DNA from 2 places in the Brevundimonas sp. Bb-A genome. Region 2 is predicted to be linked to the other one. Evidence: predicted binding sites of a transcription regulator. Region 2 holds the regulator's gene; the other holds the start of a gene.
The links. Region 2 encodes HrcA, which represses chaperone genes, less so after heat shock. Its sites were predicted from a motif close to GTTAGCANTCNNNNNNNNNGANTGCTAAC; they were not measured.
Positions count from the first base shown of each region.

Region 1: the regulator HrcA is predicted to act here: its motif matches at 1,515-1,543, upstream of groES (co-chaperone GroES).

Region 1 is NZ_CP045456.1:559,961-565,860, reverse strand. It holds gene groL (chaperonin GroEL) at 1-1,021, opposite strand, end outside; gene groES (co-chaperone GroES) at 1,159-1,446, opposite strand; gene BSP_RS02815 (hypothetical protein) at 1,722-2,147, shown strand; gene zigA (zinc metallochaperone GTPase ZigA) at 2,198-3,418, opposite strand; gene BSP_RS02805 (DUF1826 domain-containing protein) at 3,515-4,099, shown strand; gene BSP_RS02800 (DUF4260 domain-containing protein) at 4,100-4,477, opposite strand; gene pgi (glucose-6-phosphate isomerase) at 4,474-5,900, opposite strand, start outside.
Region 2 is NZ_CP045456.1:682,389-688,288, forward strand. It holds gene BSP_RS03345 (S8 family peptidase) at 1-602, shown strand, start outside; gene grpE (nucleotide exchange factor GrpE) at 730-1,368, opposite strand; gene hrcA (heat-inducible transcriptional repressor HrcA) at 1,365-2,417, opposite strand; gene rph (ribonuclease PH) at 2,524-3,249, shown strand; gene BSP_RS03365 (hypothetical protein) at 3,311-3,685, shown strand; gene pnp (polyribonucleotide nucleotidyltransferase) at 3,755-5,900, opposite strand, start outside.

The sequences.
Region 1 (5,900 bases), 120 kb from region 2:
CGGCCTTCTCACCCACGCCTTCGACGATGGTGGTGTCGTCCTTGGTGATCGAGACCTTCTTGGCCTTGCCGAGCATGTCGAGCGTGACGCTCTCCAGCTTGATGCCCAGGTCTTCCGAGATGACTTGGCCGCCCGTCAGGATGGCGATGTCTTCCAGCATGGCCTTGCGGCGGTCGCCGAAGCCCGGCGCCTTGACGGCGGCGACGCGCAGGCCGCCGCGCAGCTTGTTGACCACCAGGGTGGCCAGGGCTTCGCCTTCGATGTCCTCGGCGATGATCAGCAGCGGACGGCCCGACTGCACCACGGCTTCCAGGATCGGCAGCATGGCCTGCAGCGAGGTCAGCTTCTTCTCGAACAGCAGGATCAGCGGCTCTTCGAGAACGGCCTCCATCTTGTCGGCGTTGGTGATGAAGTAGGGGCTCAGATAGCCGCGGTCGAACTGCATGCCTTCGACGACGTCGACGGTGGTGTCGGCGGTCTTGGCTTCCTCGACGGTGATCACGCCCTCATTGCCGACCTTGGCCATGGCCTGGGCGATCAGCTCGCCGATTTCGGAGTCGCCGTTGGCCGAAATGGTGCCGACCTGGGCGATTTCCGAGTTGTTGGAAACGGGCTTGGAGTTGGTCTTGACCTCTTCCAGGACCAGGCCGACGGCCTTGTCGATGCCGCGCTTCAGATCCATCGGGTTCATGCCGGCGGCGACGGCCTTGAGGCCCTCTTGCACGATGGCTTGAGCCAGAACGGTCGCGGTGGTGGTGCCGTCGCCCGCCTTGTCGTTCGTCTTCGAAGCGACTTCGCGGATCATCTGGGCGCCCATGTTCTCGAAGGCGTCTTCCAGCTCGATTTCCTTGGCGACCGAGACGCCGTCCTTGGTCGAGCGCGGGGCGCCGAAGGACTTCTGGATCACGACGTTGCGACCCTTCGGACCCAGGGTCACCTTGACGGCGTTGGCGAGGACGTTGACGCCGCGCAGCATCTTGTCGCGCGCGTCGGTGTTGAACTGTACGATTTTAGCGGCCATGCGGGCAGCTCCTTTTGTGTGAGTGGCGAGTGGTTAGTGGCGAGTGGCGAGGATCTGAGATTGGGGCGACGGCGGCGGTTTCGTCCGGAAACCTGCTCGCCACTCGCCACTGATCACTCGCCACTGAGGGCTGAGCCTTAGCTCAGCACTCCAAGCACGTCCGACTCTTTCATGATGATCAGGTCTTCGCCGTCGATCTTCACTTCCGTGCCCGACCACTTGCCGAACAGGATGCGGTCGCCGGTCTTCAGCTCCAGGGCGTTGACCTTGCCCGAGTCGTCGCGGGCGCCGGGGCCGACGGCGACGACTTCGCCTTCCTGGGGCTTTTCCTTGGCGGTGTCGGGGATGATGATCCCGCCCTTGGTCTTGGATTCTTCTTCAACGCGCTTGACCAGCACGCGGTCGCCGAGCGGACGAAACGCCATCGGTTGTCTCCCTTGATCCCCCGAATGGGGCGATTTGAACAATGGGTCAGCCTCTCCGCGACCGCCGTTTTAGCAGCCGACCACGGAGAGTGCTAACGCGAGCGGGAGTTAGTCAGAGGGCGGCGGGGCGTCAAGCGCCGCCGCGTGTGAAACTTCCGCGACGGATGAACGCGCGATGAACCACGGCCTCCGAACCCGTTCAAACGGCGCGCGCTAAAACCACCTCAACGCTCGCGATCCCCGGAAGACGCGAGGCGATTCAGAGGAGACGGACCATGTCCAAGCTGTTGAAAATCACCGCCGCCGTTGTCGCCCCCGCCGCCGCCCTGGCCTTGACCGCCGCCCCGGCTTCGGCCCAGTCGCGTGACCGCGACGACACCGCCCGCAACGCCCTGATCGGCGCCGCCGTCGGCGGACTGGCGGGCGCCGTCTACGGCAATGGCGACGGAACCTATATTGCGGGCGGCGCCTTGGCCGGCGCGGCCTTGGGCGCGGTAGCCTCGTCCAATCGCGGATCGGACTGCGGCTATTATCGCGGCGGCCAATGCTACCGGAACCAGGGCCACTGGGAACGCGAGCACGGCATCAACAGCCGCGACCCGCGCTGGGAGCAGCGCCGTGATTATCGCGACTGGCGCCGCGACCAGCGCTATGACCGGCGCGACGAGCGCCGCGACTATCGCTACGATCGCCGCTGGTAGACTGCGGACGTGAAATTCAGAAGGGGCGCCTTATCAAGACGCCCCTTTTGTCATGCCGCGTCCCGACGCGGGTCCCAATGCGGGAAGGGATCCTCCAGCCTGGCCCAGCCCTTGGGTCCGCGTTCCATCTCGAACCGGCTCAAAAGGGCGGCGTCGAACAGGGAGGTCAGCAGATCGCGGTTCATGTCCTTGCCGATCAGGACGATCTCCTGACGACGGTCGCCATAGGGTTGTCGCCAGACGGCCTCGATCGCCTTCAGCCATTCGGCGTTGTCGTCGGGCCAGCGCTCGCGCGGCGCCGAAGCCCACCACAGTCCGCCCCATTCATGTTCGGTCACGGCCCCGGCCTGGCTCCAGGAACCGACATAGTCCATCCGGCTGGCCAGCCAGAAGAAGCCCTTGGAGCGCCAGACGCCGGGCCATTCGCGCTGCAGCAGGTCGTAGAAGCGTCGGGGATGAAAGGGTCTGCGCGCCCTGTAGACGAAGGTTGAGACGCCGTATTCCTCGGTCTCGGGCGTCACCTCGCCGCGCAGGGCCTGGGACCAGCCGGCCGCCTGTTCCGCCCTTTCCATGTCGAACAGGCCCGTGCCGACGACCTGATCCAGGGGCACGGCGCCGCGCACTGCCTGGATGATCCGGGCGCGCGGATTGAACTGGGTCATCATCGCCTTCAGCGTCCCGAGTTGGGTCGCATCGAGCAGATCGCACTTGTTCAGCACGATGACGTCGGCGAACTCGATCTGGTCGATCAGCAGATTGGCGATCGTGCGTTCGTCGTCCTCGCCCAGATGTTCGCCGCGAGTCTTCAGCCGGTCGGTCGAGGGATAGTCGCGGTGGAAGTTGAAGGCGTCCACCACCGTCACCATGGTGTCGATCCGGGCCAGGTCCGACAGGCTGAAACCGTCCTCGTCGCGGAAGTCGAAGGTGGCGGCGACCGGCATGGGTTCGGAAATCCCGGTGGATTCGATCAGCAGGCAGTCGAACCGACCCTCGCGCGCCAGCTTGCCGACCTCGATCAGCAGGTCCTCGCGCAGGGTGCAGCAGATACAGCCGTTGGACATCTCAACCAGCCGTTCCTCGGTCCGCGACAGGTCCGCCCCGCCGCCGTCGCGCACCAGGGCGGCGTCGATGTTCACCTCGCTCATGTCGTTGACGATGACCGCGACCCGCAGCCCGTCGCGGTTCGCCAGGACGTGGTTCAGCAGGGTCGTCTTGCCGGCCCCGAGAAAGCCGGACAGGACGGTGACGGGCAGGGTCTTGAACTCGGACATGACGGCGCTCCACGGCTGCTGCGCCGAGCTTGACCACAGCCCGGCGACTGTGAGAGTTACGTTATATTATAACATGCATAGTCAGCAAGGTTTTCCATGGCGGTCGGCGCAGTCGTCCAGGGGCAGGCGCCCACGGTCTTCACCACCCTGTTCGAGCCGCAGGTGCGGATGGCGATCTGGTCGCGGCCCAGTCCCATGCCGCCGGACGCCTTACCCCCGCCGGACTTCACCGCCGACTGCGACGGGCGCTGGATCGCCACGTCCGGTCCGGCGCCCGAGTGGTTGCTGCAGGATATCGAGGGATTGGCGGAGATTGTGGCGGCGATAAGCGGATGCGACGCCTGGCGGGCGCGCTGCGAGACCGTGACCCGCCGCGCCTGCCCGCGGTTTCATCAGGACGCCGTGCCGGTACGCCTGATCGTCGCCTATGAGGGGCCGGGGCCGGAATGGGCCTTCGCCGGCGAGATCGGCGAGGATCTGGACGGGCGCCTGATCGGCACGCGTCGTCGGGTCCGCACCCTTCGCCCTGGCGACGTCGCCGTCATCAAGGGCACGGCGCCGGGCTGGGAGGCCTGGCCGGACTTGCCGGTGGTCCTGCACCGCTCGCCGCCGGCCGGGAGACGCACCCCCCGGCGCGTCCTGACGATCGACGCCGCGCCGGACCGCGAGGACCGGGTTTGATCAGGGTCGCGAACGCGCGCGTCCGATCAGGCCGAGATGAGTCACGCCAAAGGCTTCAGGCGATTTCAGCCCATACCCCAGGGCGCGATCCAGGCCGATATGGGCCAGCCAGATTAGGGCCACGGACGTGGCTGAGGGGATGGATGCGGCGAGCCCCACGGCTCCCAGCACGAGGGGGCCGATCAGGCTGTGCGCCAGATTATAGCCCAGGGCGCCGAGACTCGGCCCCGCCAGATAGGCTGCGAAACTGACGTCGGGCGCCAAAAACAGGACGGCGAACAGGATCCAGCTGGCGTCCATATGGGCGTAGGCCGCCAGGGCCGCGCCGAAAAGCGCCAGGGCCTCGACCCTTTGCCAAGTTGCAGCGACGACCTTCATTGCGACAGGCGTCGCATCAGGGCGGCGGTAGAGGGGTCCAGTGCCTCGGACGGTCGTCCCGCCTCCACATCCTTCAGGATCGCCTTCGCTAGGACCTTGCCCAGCTCTACGCCCCATTGGTCGAAGCTGTTGATGTCCCAGATCACGCCCTCGACGAAGGTCTTGTGCTCATAGAGGGCCAGAAGGGCGCCCAGGGTCTGGGGCGTCAGACGGTCCATCAGTATGGCGGTCGAGGGGCGGTTTCCGGTGAAGGTCCGGTGGGTCGCCAGACGGGTCGCCTCTTCTTGCGACAGGCCCTGGGCCAGGCCTTCCGCCTTGGCGGCTTCGGTGGTCTTGCCCAGCATCAGGGCCTGACCCTGGGCCAGGGCGTTGGACCAGAGCGGCGATTCCGGCGCGTCTCCATGGGTCTTGGCCACGATGACGAACTCGGCCGGGACGATCTGGGGACCCTGGTGGATCTGCTGGAAGAAGGCGTGCTGGCCGTTGGTGCCGGGCTCGCCGAAGACGACGGGGCAGGTCTGGCGCGTCACGGGGGTTCCGTCGCGATGCACCCGCTTGCCGTTCGACTCCATCTCCAGCTGCTGCAGGAAGGACGGCAGGCGGCGCAGGGCGTGGGCATAGGGGGCCACCGTGCGGGCCGGCCGGTTCAGGCCGTCAACGTTGAAGACCTGGGCCAGGGCCAGAAGGATCGGGGCGTTCCGCTCCAGCGGGGCCGAGACGAAGTGATCGTCCATGGCCGCCGCCCCGGCCAGCATGGCCTCGAACACGTCCCAGCCCAGGGCGATGGCGCACGACAGGCTGACCGCCGACCACAGCGAATAGCGTCCGCCGACCCAGTCCCTGAACGCGAAGGTGCGGCCGCAGCCGAAGGCCGCCGCCTTGTCCGGCGCCGCCGTCACCCCGATGAAGTGTTTCGTCATGCCTTCGACCGGCAGGGCGGCCGCCAGCCAGGCCTTGGCCGCCTCGGCGTTGGCCAGGGTTTCCTGGGTGGTGAAGGTCTTGGACACCACCACGACCAGGGTGGTCTCGGGATCGAGCCCCGTCAGGGCCTCGGCCATGTCGCGGGGGTCGATGTTGGCGACGAAACGCAGGTCGATGGACGGCTCCAGCGGCCGCAGGGCGTCCCACACCACGCGCGGACCCAGGTCCGAGCCGCCGATGCCGACATGGACGATGGCTTTGAACCGTTTGCCCGTCGCCCCCGCCTCGGCGCCCGCGCGCACGGCTTCGGCATAGGTCTTCATGTCGGCGCGCACCGCGTCCACCTCGGCCGAGACCGGCTCGCCCAGGGCCTTGAAGTCGGCGCCGGCCGGGGCCCGCAGGGCCGGATGCAGCACGGCCCGGCCCTCGGTCAGGTTGACGGCCTCGCCGGCGAACAGGGCGGCGCGACGGCCCTCGACGTCGCAGGCGTGGGCCAGGTCCA
Region 2 (5,900 bases):
CGGCCTCGACCTACAGCCGCGCCACCCTGGCCTGGCGCGGCGCCGACGGCGGCCTGTCGCTGAGCCTGGGCGCCCTGGACGAACGGCTGGGGCCCTTGGGGGCCTTCATCCCGGGCGGTTCGGACTTCGCCCTGCCGTCGCGGACCCGCTTCTATGCGGTCGGCGGGGACTGGGCCCTGCGACCGGGTCTGGCCCTGCTCGGCGAGGTCGGCGTGGGCGCCACCGAGACCGAAGGCCGTTTCCTGTCGACGGACGGGGCGGCGATCAGCTCCAACTGGCGGCTGGCCCTGCTGACGGGTTGCACCGCCCTGTGCGATCGGATCAGCTTCACCGTCTCACAGCCGCTCCGGATGGAGCGGGGGACCTTCTCGGCCTGGCTGGCGGACGTGCCGGTCGATTATTTCGACCCCCTGACCTATTCGCGTCGCCGCTTCTCGGCGGCGCCCAGCGGGCGTCAGATCGACTTCATCCTGGGCGGCGAACGCAGTCTGAGGGACGGCTCCAGCCTGTCGCTGCAAGCCGTGGCCAGCCGCGAGCCGCGCCACACCGCCGACGCCGCGCCCGAGTTCGCCCTGATCGGGGGCTGGCGACGCCGGTTCTGAGGGGGTGTCGGCGCTGGTGAAGGTGAGCGAGAATTGTGCGGCCTCGAACGTCGTGCCGAACGCCTCGCTCACCTGCCGCTCACCAGCACTATTCACTAGCACAAACCCCCTCAGAGGAGGGCGGTGATCAAGCCTTGCCGTCGAAGGCGTGAGTCTGGGGTTCGCCGCCGCCGCCGCCATAGGGGTTTGACGGCTGGGCGCCCGATCCCTTGGCGGCCACCACCACCATGGCCGGGCGGATCGTGCGGCCGAAGAGTTCGAAACCGGACTGCATCGTCTGGATCACCGCCCCGCCCGGCACCGTGTCCGACGGCTGTTCGATCATGGCCTGGTGCAGATGGGGGTTGAAGGCCTCGCCGGCCTCGGGGGCGACCCGTTTCAGACCGTTGGTCTCGAACGCCTGCAGCAGGGCCTTCTGGGTCATTTCCAGACCGGTCACCAGACCGGCCGTGGCGCCCTCGGCGTCCTTGGGCGCGGCCATCAGGGCGCGCTCCAGATTGTCGGCCACGCCCAGCAGATCCTTGGCGAAGCGCTGGATGGCGTAGGCGCGGGCGTCGTTCTGCTGGGCCTCCGAACGGCGCTTCAGATTCTCCATCTCGGCGGCGACGCGCAGGGCGCGGTCCTTCCATTCGTCGCGCTCGGCGATCACGGCGTCCAGCGGCGCCAGAGCGTCGGACGGATCGGCGTCCAGCCCGTGTTCGGCGTTGGCCTGGGCCATGTCGGCGTCCAGTTCGTTGAAATCGTCGTTCTGGGGTTTGTCGCTCACGTTTCTTTCCCGTCCAGCATCCGGCCCAGCACCCGGGCGGTATAGTCCACCAACGGAATGACACGGGCGTAGTTCAGTCGCGCCGGTCCTATGACGCCTATGGCGCCCAGAACCCGCTGTCGGCCGCTCATATAGGGCGCCGCGATCACGGCGGAACCCGAAAGTGAAAACAGACGGGTTTCGGCGCCGATGAAAATCCGCACCCCTTGGGCCGCATCCACCCCGTCCAGCAGGCCGATCAGCTGTTCCTTCTGCTCCAGATCGTCGAACAGGACCCGCACCCGCTCCAGATCGGCCAGGCCTTCGCCGTCCTGCAGCAGATTGGCCCGACCCCGCACGATCAGGGCCCGCTCGCGGTCCGGCCCGCCGGACCAGGCGGCAAGACCGTCCTCGACCAGTCGCGCGGCGGCCTGGTCCAGCTCGCGCCGGGCGATCTCCAGCTCCTGGGTCATTTCCCGCTTGGCCTCGGCGAAGGGCCGGCCGCGCAGCCGCGCGTTCAGGAAGTTGGAGGCCTCCGTCAGGGTCGAGGGGGTGACCCCCGCCGCCAGGGTCATGATCCGGTTCTCCACCGTGCCGTCGTCGGCGACGATGACCGCCAGGGCCTGATCGCCGCCAAGCGCCACGAACTCGACATGTTTGACCCCGGCGTCGCGCACCGGGCTGGAGACCACGCCTGCGCCCCCCGCCAGGCCCGACAGCAGATTGGACGCCTCGTCCAGGGCGGCCTCGAAATTGCGGCCCCGGCCGGCCAGGCGGGCGTCGATCTCGCGCCGCTCCTCCTTGGTGAGGTCGCCGATCTCCAAGAGGCCGTCGACGAACAGGCGCAGACCCGCATGGGTGGGAATCCGCCCCGCCGAGGCGTGGGGCGAGGCCAGAAGGCCCGCCAGGGTCAGGTCCTGCATCGTATTGCGGATCGAGGCCGGCGACAGGGCGATGCCGCCCAGCGACAGGGTCCGCGACCCGACCGGTTCGCCCGTCTCGAGATAGCTCTCGACGATGCGCCGGAAGATGTCGCGCGCGCGCGCGTCCAGCCCGGCCAGCCCCGCCAGAGACTGGCCCGTCGCCGGACCGCCGTCGAACGGCGGGGTTTTGGGGGCATACAGGCTCACGTTTTCAGGATAATCACCGCCGCCCCAGCTTCCAAGGACTCATCTCATGCGCCATTCGCAACGCACCGACGCCCAGCTGCGTCCCGTGACCATCGAGACCGGCGTCAATCGCTACGCCGAGGGCTCGTGCCTGATCAGCTTCGGCCATACCAAGGTTCTGGTGACGGCCTCGGTCGAGGAGACCATCCCCGGCTGGATGCGCGGCAAGGGCCAGGGCTGGGTCACGGCCGAATACGGCATGTTGCCTCGCGCCACCCACACCCGCGGCCGCCGCGAGGCCGCCGCCGGCAAACAGACGGGCCGCACCCAGGAGATCCAGCGCCTGATCGGTCGCAGCTTGCGCGCCGTCGTCGATCTGAAGGCGTTGGGCGAGCGTCAGGTGGTGCTGGACTGCGACGTGATCCAGGCCGACGGCGGCACCCGCACCGCCGCCATCACCGGCGCCTGGGTCGCCATGGCCTCGGCCCTGAACTATCTGCGCGACGAAGGCGTGCTGAAGGCCGACCCGATCCTGGACCAGGTGGCCGCCGTCTCCTGCGGCGTCTGCGACGGGGTTCCGGTGCTGGACCTGGACTATGAAGAGGATTCCGAGGCCGAGGCCGATTCCAACTTCGTCCTGACCGGTTCGGGCCAGATCGTCGAAATCCAGGCCACGGGCGAAAAGCGCGGCTTCACCCGCGCCGAGTTCGACCGTCTGTTCGCCCTGGCCGAGACCGGCTGCGCCGAACTGTTCGCCCTGCAGAAGGCCGCGCTGGAGGCGGTGCGCTCTTAAGGGGTTTCGCGCGTTCAACAGGCGGGTCATCGTGGCTATGACCCTCAGCCCGGAGATGTCGATGCGCCCTTTCCTGTCCGCCTGTTTCGCCCTGTCGGCCGTCCTCGCGGTCGCCGCCTGCCAGTCCGGGGAGGACAGGACCGCGCCCGCTGCGGCCCCCGGTTCGGGCGCGCAGACCATAGCAGAGACGGCTCCGGGTCCGGCGTCTTCGGATCAGCCCGATACGGGCGCTGAACGAGGCCTCGCAGCCCAGACCGCATGCCGCGCGGATATCGGCGAGGCGGCGGCGGCGCGTCTGGTCGAGCGCTGCATCAAGGTCAGCCCGGCCACCCATCCGCCCTGCCACGCCGACAATCCCTGCGCCCTGATCCGGGGCGAGATCGACCGGTCCTGCAAGCTGTGGGACAAGGATCCGCCCGCCGAATGCCGCTCTTGAGACGGCTGTTATGAAAAAGGCCCCGCCGTCGCCGGCGGGGCCTTCGTCACTCAAACCTCAGGCCGAGGCTCAGTCGCGACGGCGACGGCCGCGATCGCCGCCTTCGCGCTTGGGACGGCCGCCGGTGTCTTCCGACAGCGGCTCCTCGCCGCGTTCGGCGCGTTCGGCGTTGATCTTGTCGGTGATGTCTTCGCCGGTGGTCTGGTCCACGACCTTCATCGACAGCTTGGTCTTGCCGCGGTCGTCGAAGCCCAGGAACTTGACCTTGACCTCCTGGCCTTCCGACAGGACGTCGGCCGGGTTGGCGACGCGTTCCAGAGCAATCTGGGACACGTGGACCAGGCCGTCCTTGGCGCCGAAGAAGTTCACGAAGGCGCCGAAGTCGACGACCTTGACCACCTTGCCGGAGTAGATGGCGCCCACTTCCGGTTCCGAGGCGATGGACTGGATCCAGGCCTTGGCGGCGTCGATCTTCTCCTGGTCGTTGGCGGCGATCTTGATCGTGCCGTCGTCGGCGATGTCGACCTTGGCGCCGGTCTTCTCGACGATCTCGCGGATCACCTTGCCGCCCGAACCGATCACTTCACGGATCTTGTCGACCGCGATCTTGATGGTTTCGATCTTGGGCGCATGCTCGCCCAGCGAGGCGCGCGGGGCGTCCATGGCCTTGGACATCTCGTCGAGGATGTGCAGGCGGCCGGCCGAGGCCTGGGTCAGGGCCTGTTTCATGATCTCCTCGGTGATGCCGGGGACCTTGATGTCCATCTGAAGGCTGGTGATGCCTTCCGAGGTGCCGGCGACCTTGAAGTCCATGTCGCCCAGGTGGTCTTCGTCGCCCAGGATGTCCGACAGGATGGCGAACTCGCCCGACGGCTCCAGGATTAGACCCATGGCGATGCCCGAGACCGGACGGACCAGCGGAACGCCGGCGTCCATCAGGGCCAGGGACGAACCGCAGACCGTGGCCATCGAGGACGAGCCGTTCGACTCGGTGATCTCGGAGACCAGGCGGATGGTGTAGGGGAAGTCTTCCTTCTTGGGCAGCATCGGACGGATGGCGCGCCAGGCCAGCTTGCCGTGACCGATTTCGCGACGACCGGGCGAACCCATGCGGCCGGCTTCACCCACCGAATAGGGGGGGAAGTTGTAGTGCAGCAGGAAGCTTTCCTTATAGGTGCCCTGCAGGCTGTCGATGTACTGCTCGTCCTCGCCGGTGCCCAGGGTGGCGACGACCAGGGCCTGGGTTTCGCCGCGGGTGAACAGGGCCGAACCGTGGGTGCGCGGCAGGACGCCGACTTCCGACACGATGGCGCGGACCTTGTCCAGGGCGCGGCCGTCGACGCGGTGAGCGTTCTCGATGATGTCGCGACGCAGGACGTCGGCTTCGCATTCCTTGAAGGCGGCCGAGAATTTGGAGCTGTCGACGCCCTCGGGCTTGTCGTCGGTCTTGACCAGGGCTTCGGCGGCCTTCTTCTTGGCGGCGTCGACGCCCGAGCGGCGCTCGTACTTGCCCGGATGGGCGTAGGCGGCCTTGATCTCCTCGCCGACCAATTTCTTGATCGCGGCGACGACGTCGGAATGGTCTTCGGCCTGGAAGTCGAACGGCTCCTTGGCGGCGTGTTCGGCCAAATCGATGATGGCGTCGATCACCGGCTGCATGCCGGCGTGGGCGAACATCAGGGCCTTCAGCATGGTCTCTTCCGACAGCTCCTTGGCCTCGGATTCCACCATCATCAGGGCGTCCTGGGTGCCGGCGACCACCAGATCCAGGTCGGAGCCTTCCATCTGGTCCAGGGTCGGGTTCAGCACCAGTTCGCCGTCGATGAAGCCCACGCGGGCGGCGCCGATCGGACCCATGAAGGGCACGCCGGAAATGGTCAGGGCGGCGGAGGCGGCGACCATGCCGAGGACGTCCGGATCATTCTCCAGGTCGTGCTGCAACACGGTGACGACGACCTGGGTCTCGTTCTTGAAGCCCTTGACGAACAGGGGGCGGATCGGGCGGTCGATCAGGCGGGAAACCAGGGTTTCCTTCTCGGTCGGACGGCCTTCACGCTTGAAGTAGCCGCCCGGGATCTTGCCGGCGGCGAAGGTCTTTTCCTGGTAGTTGACCGTCAGGGGGAAGAAATCCAGGCCCGGCTTGGGCGAACGGCCGTAGACGACGGTGGCCAGAACCACGGTCTCACCGTAGGTCGCCAGCACGGCGCCGTCGGCC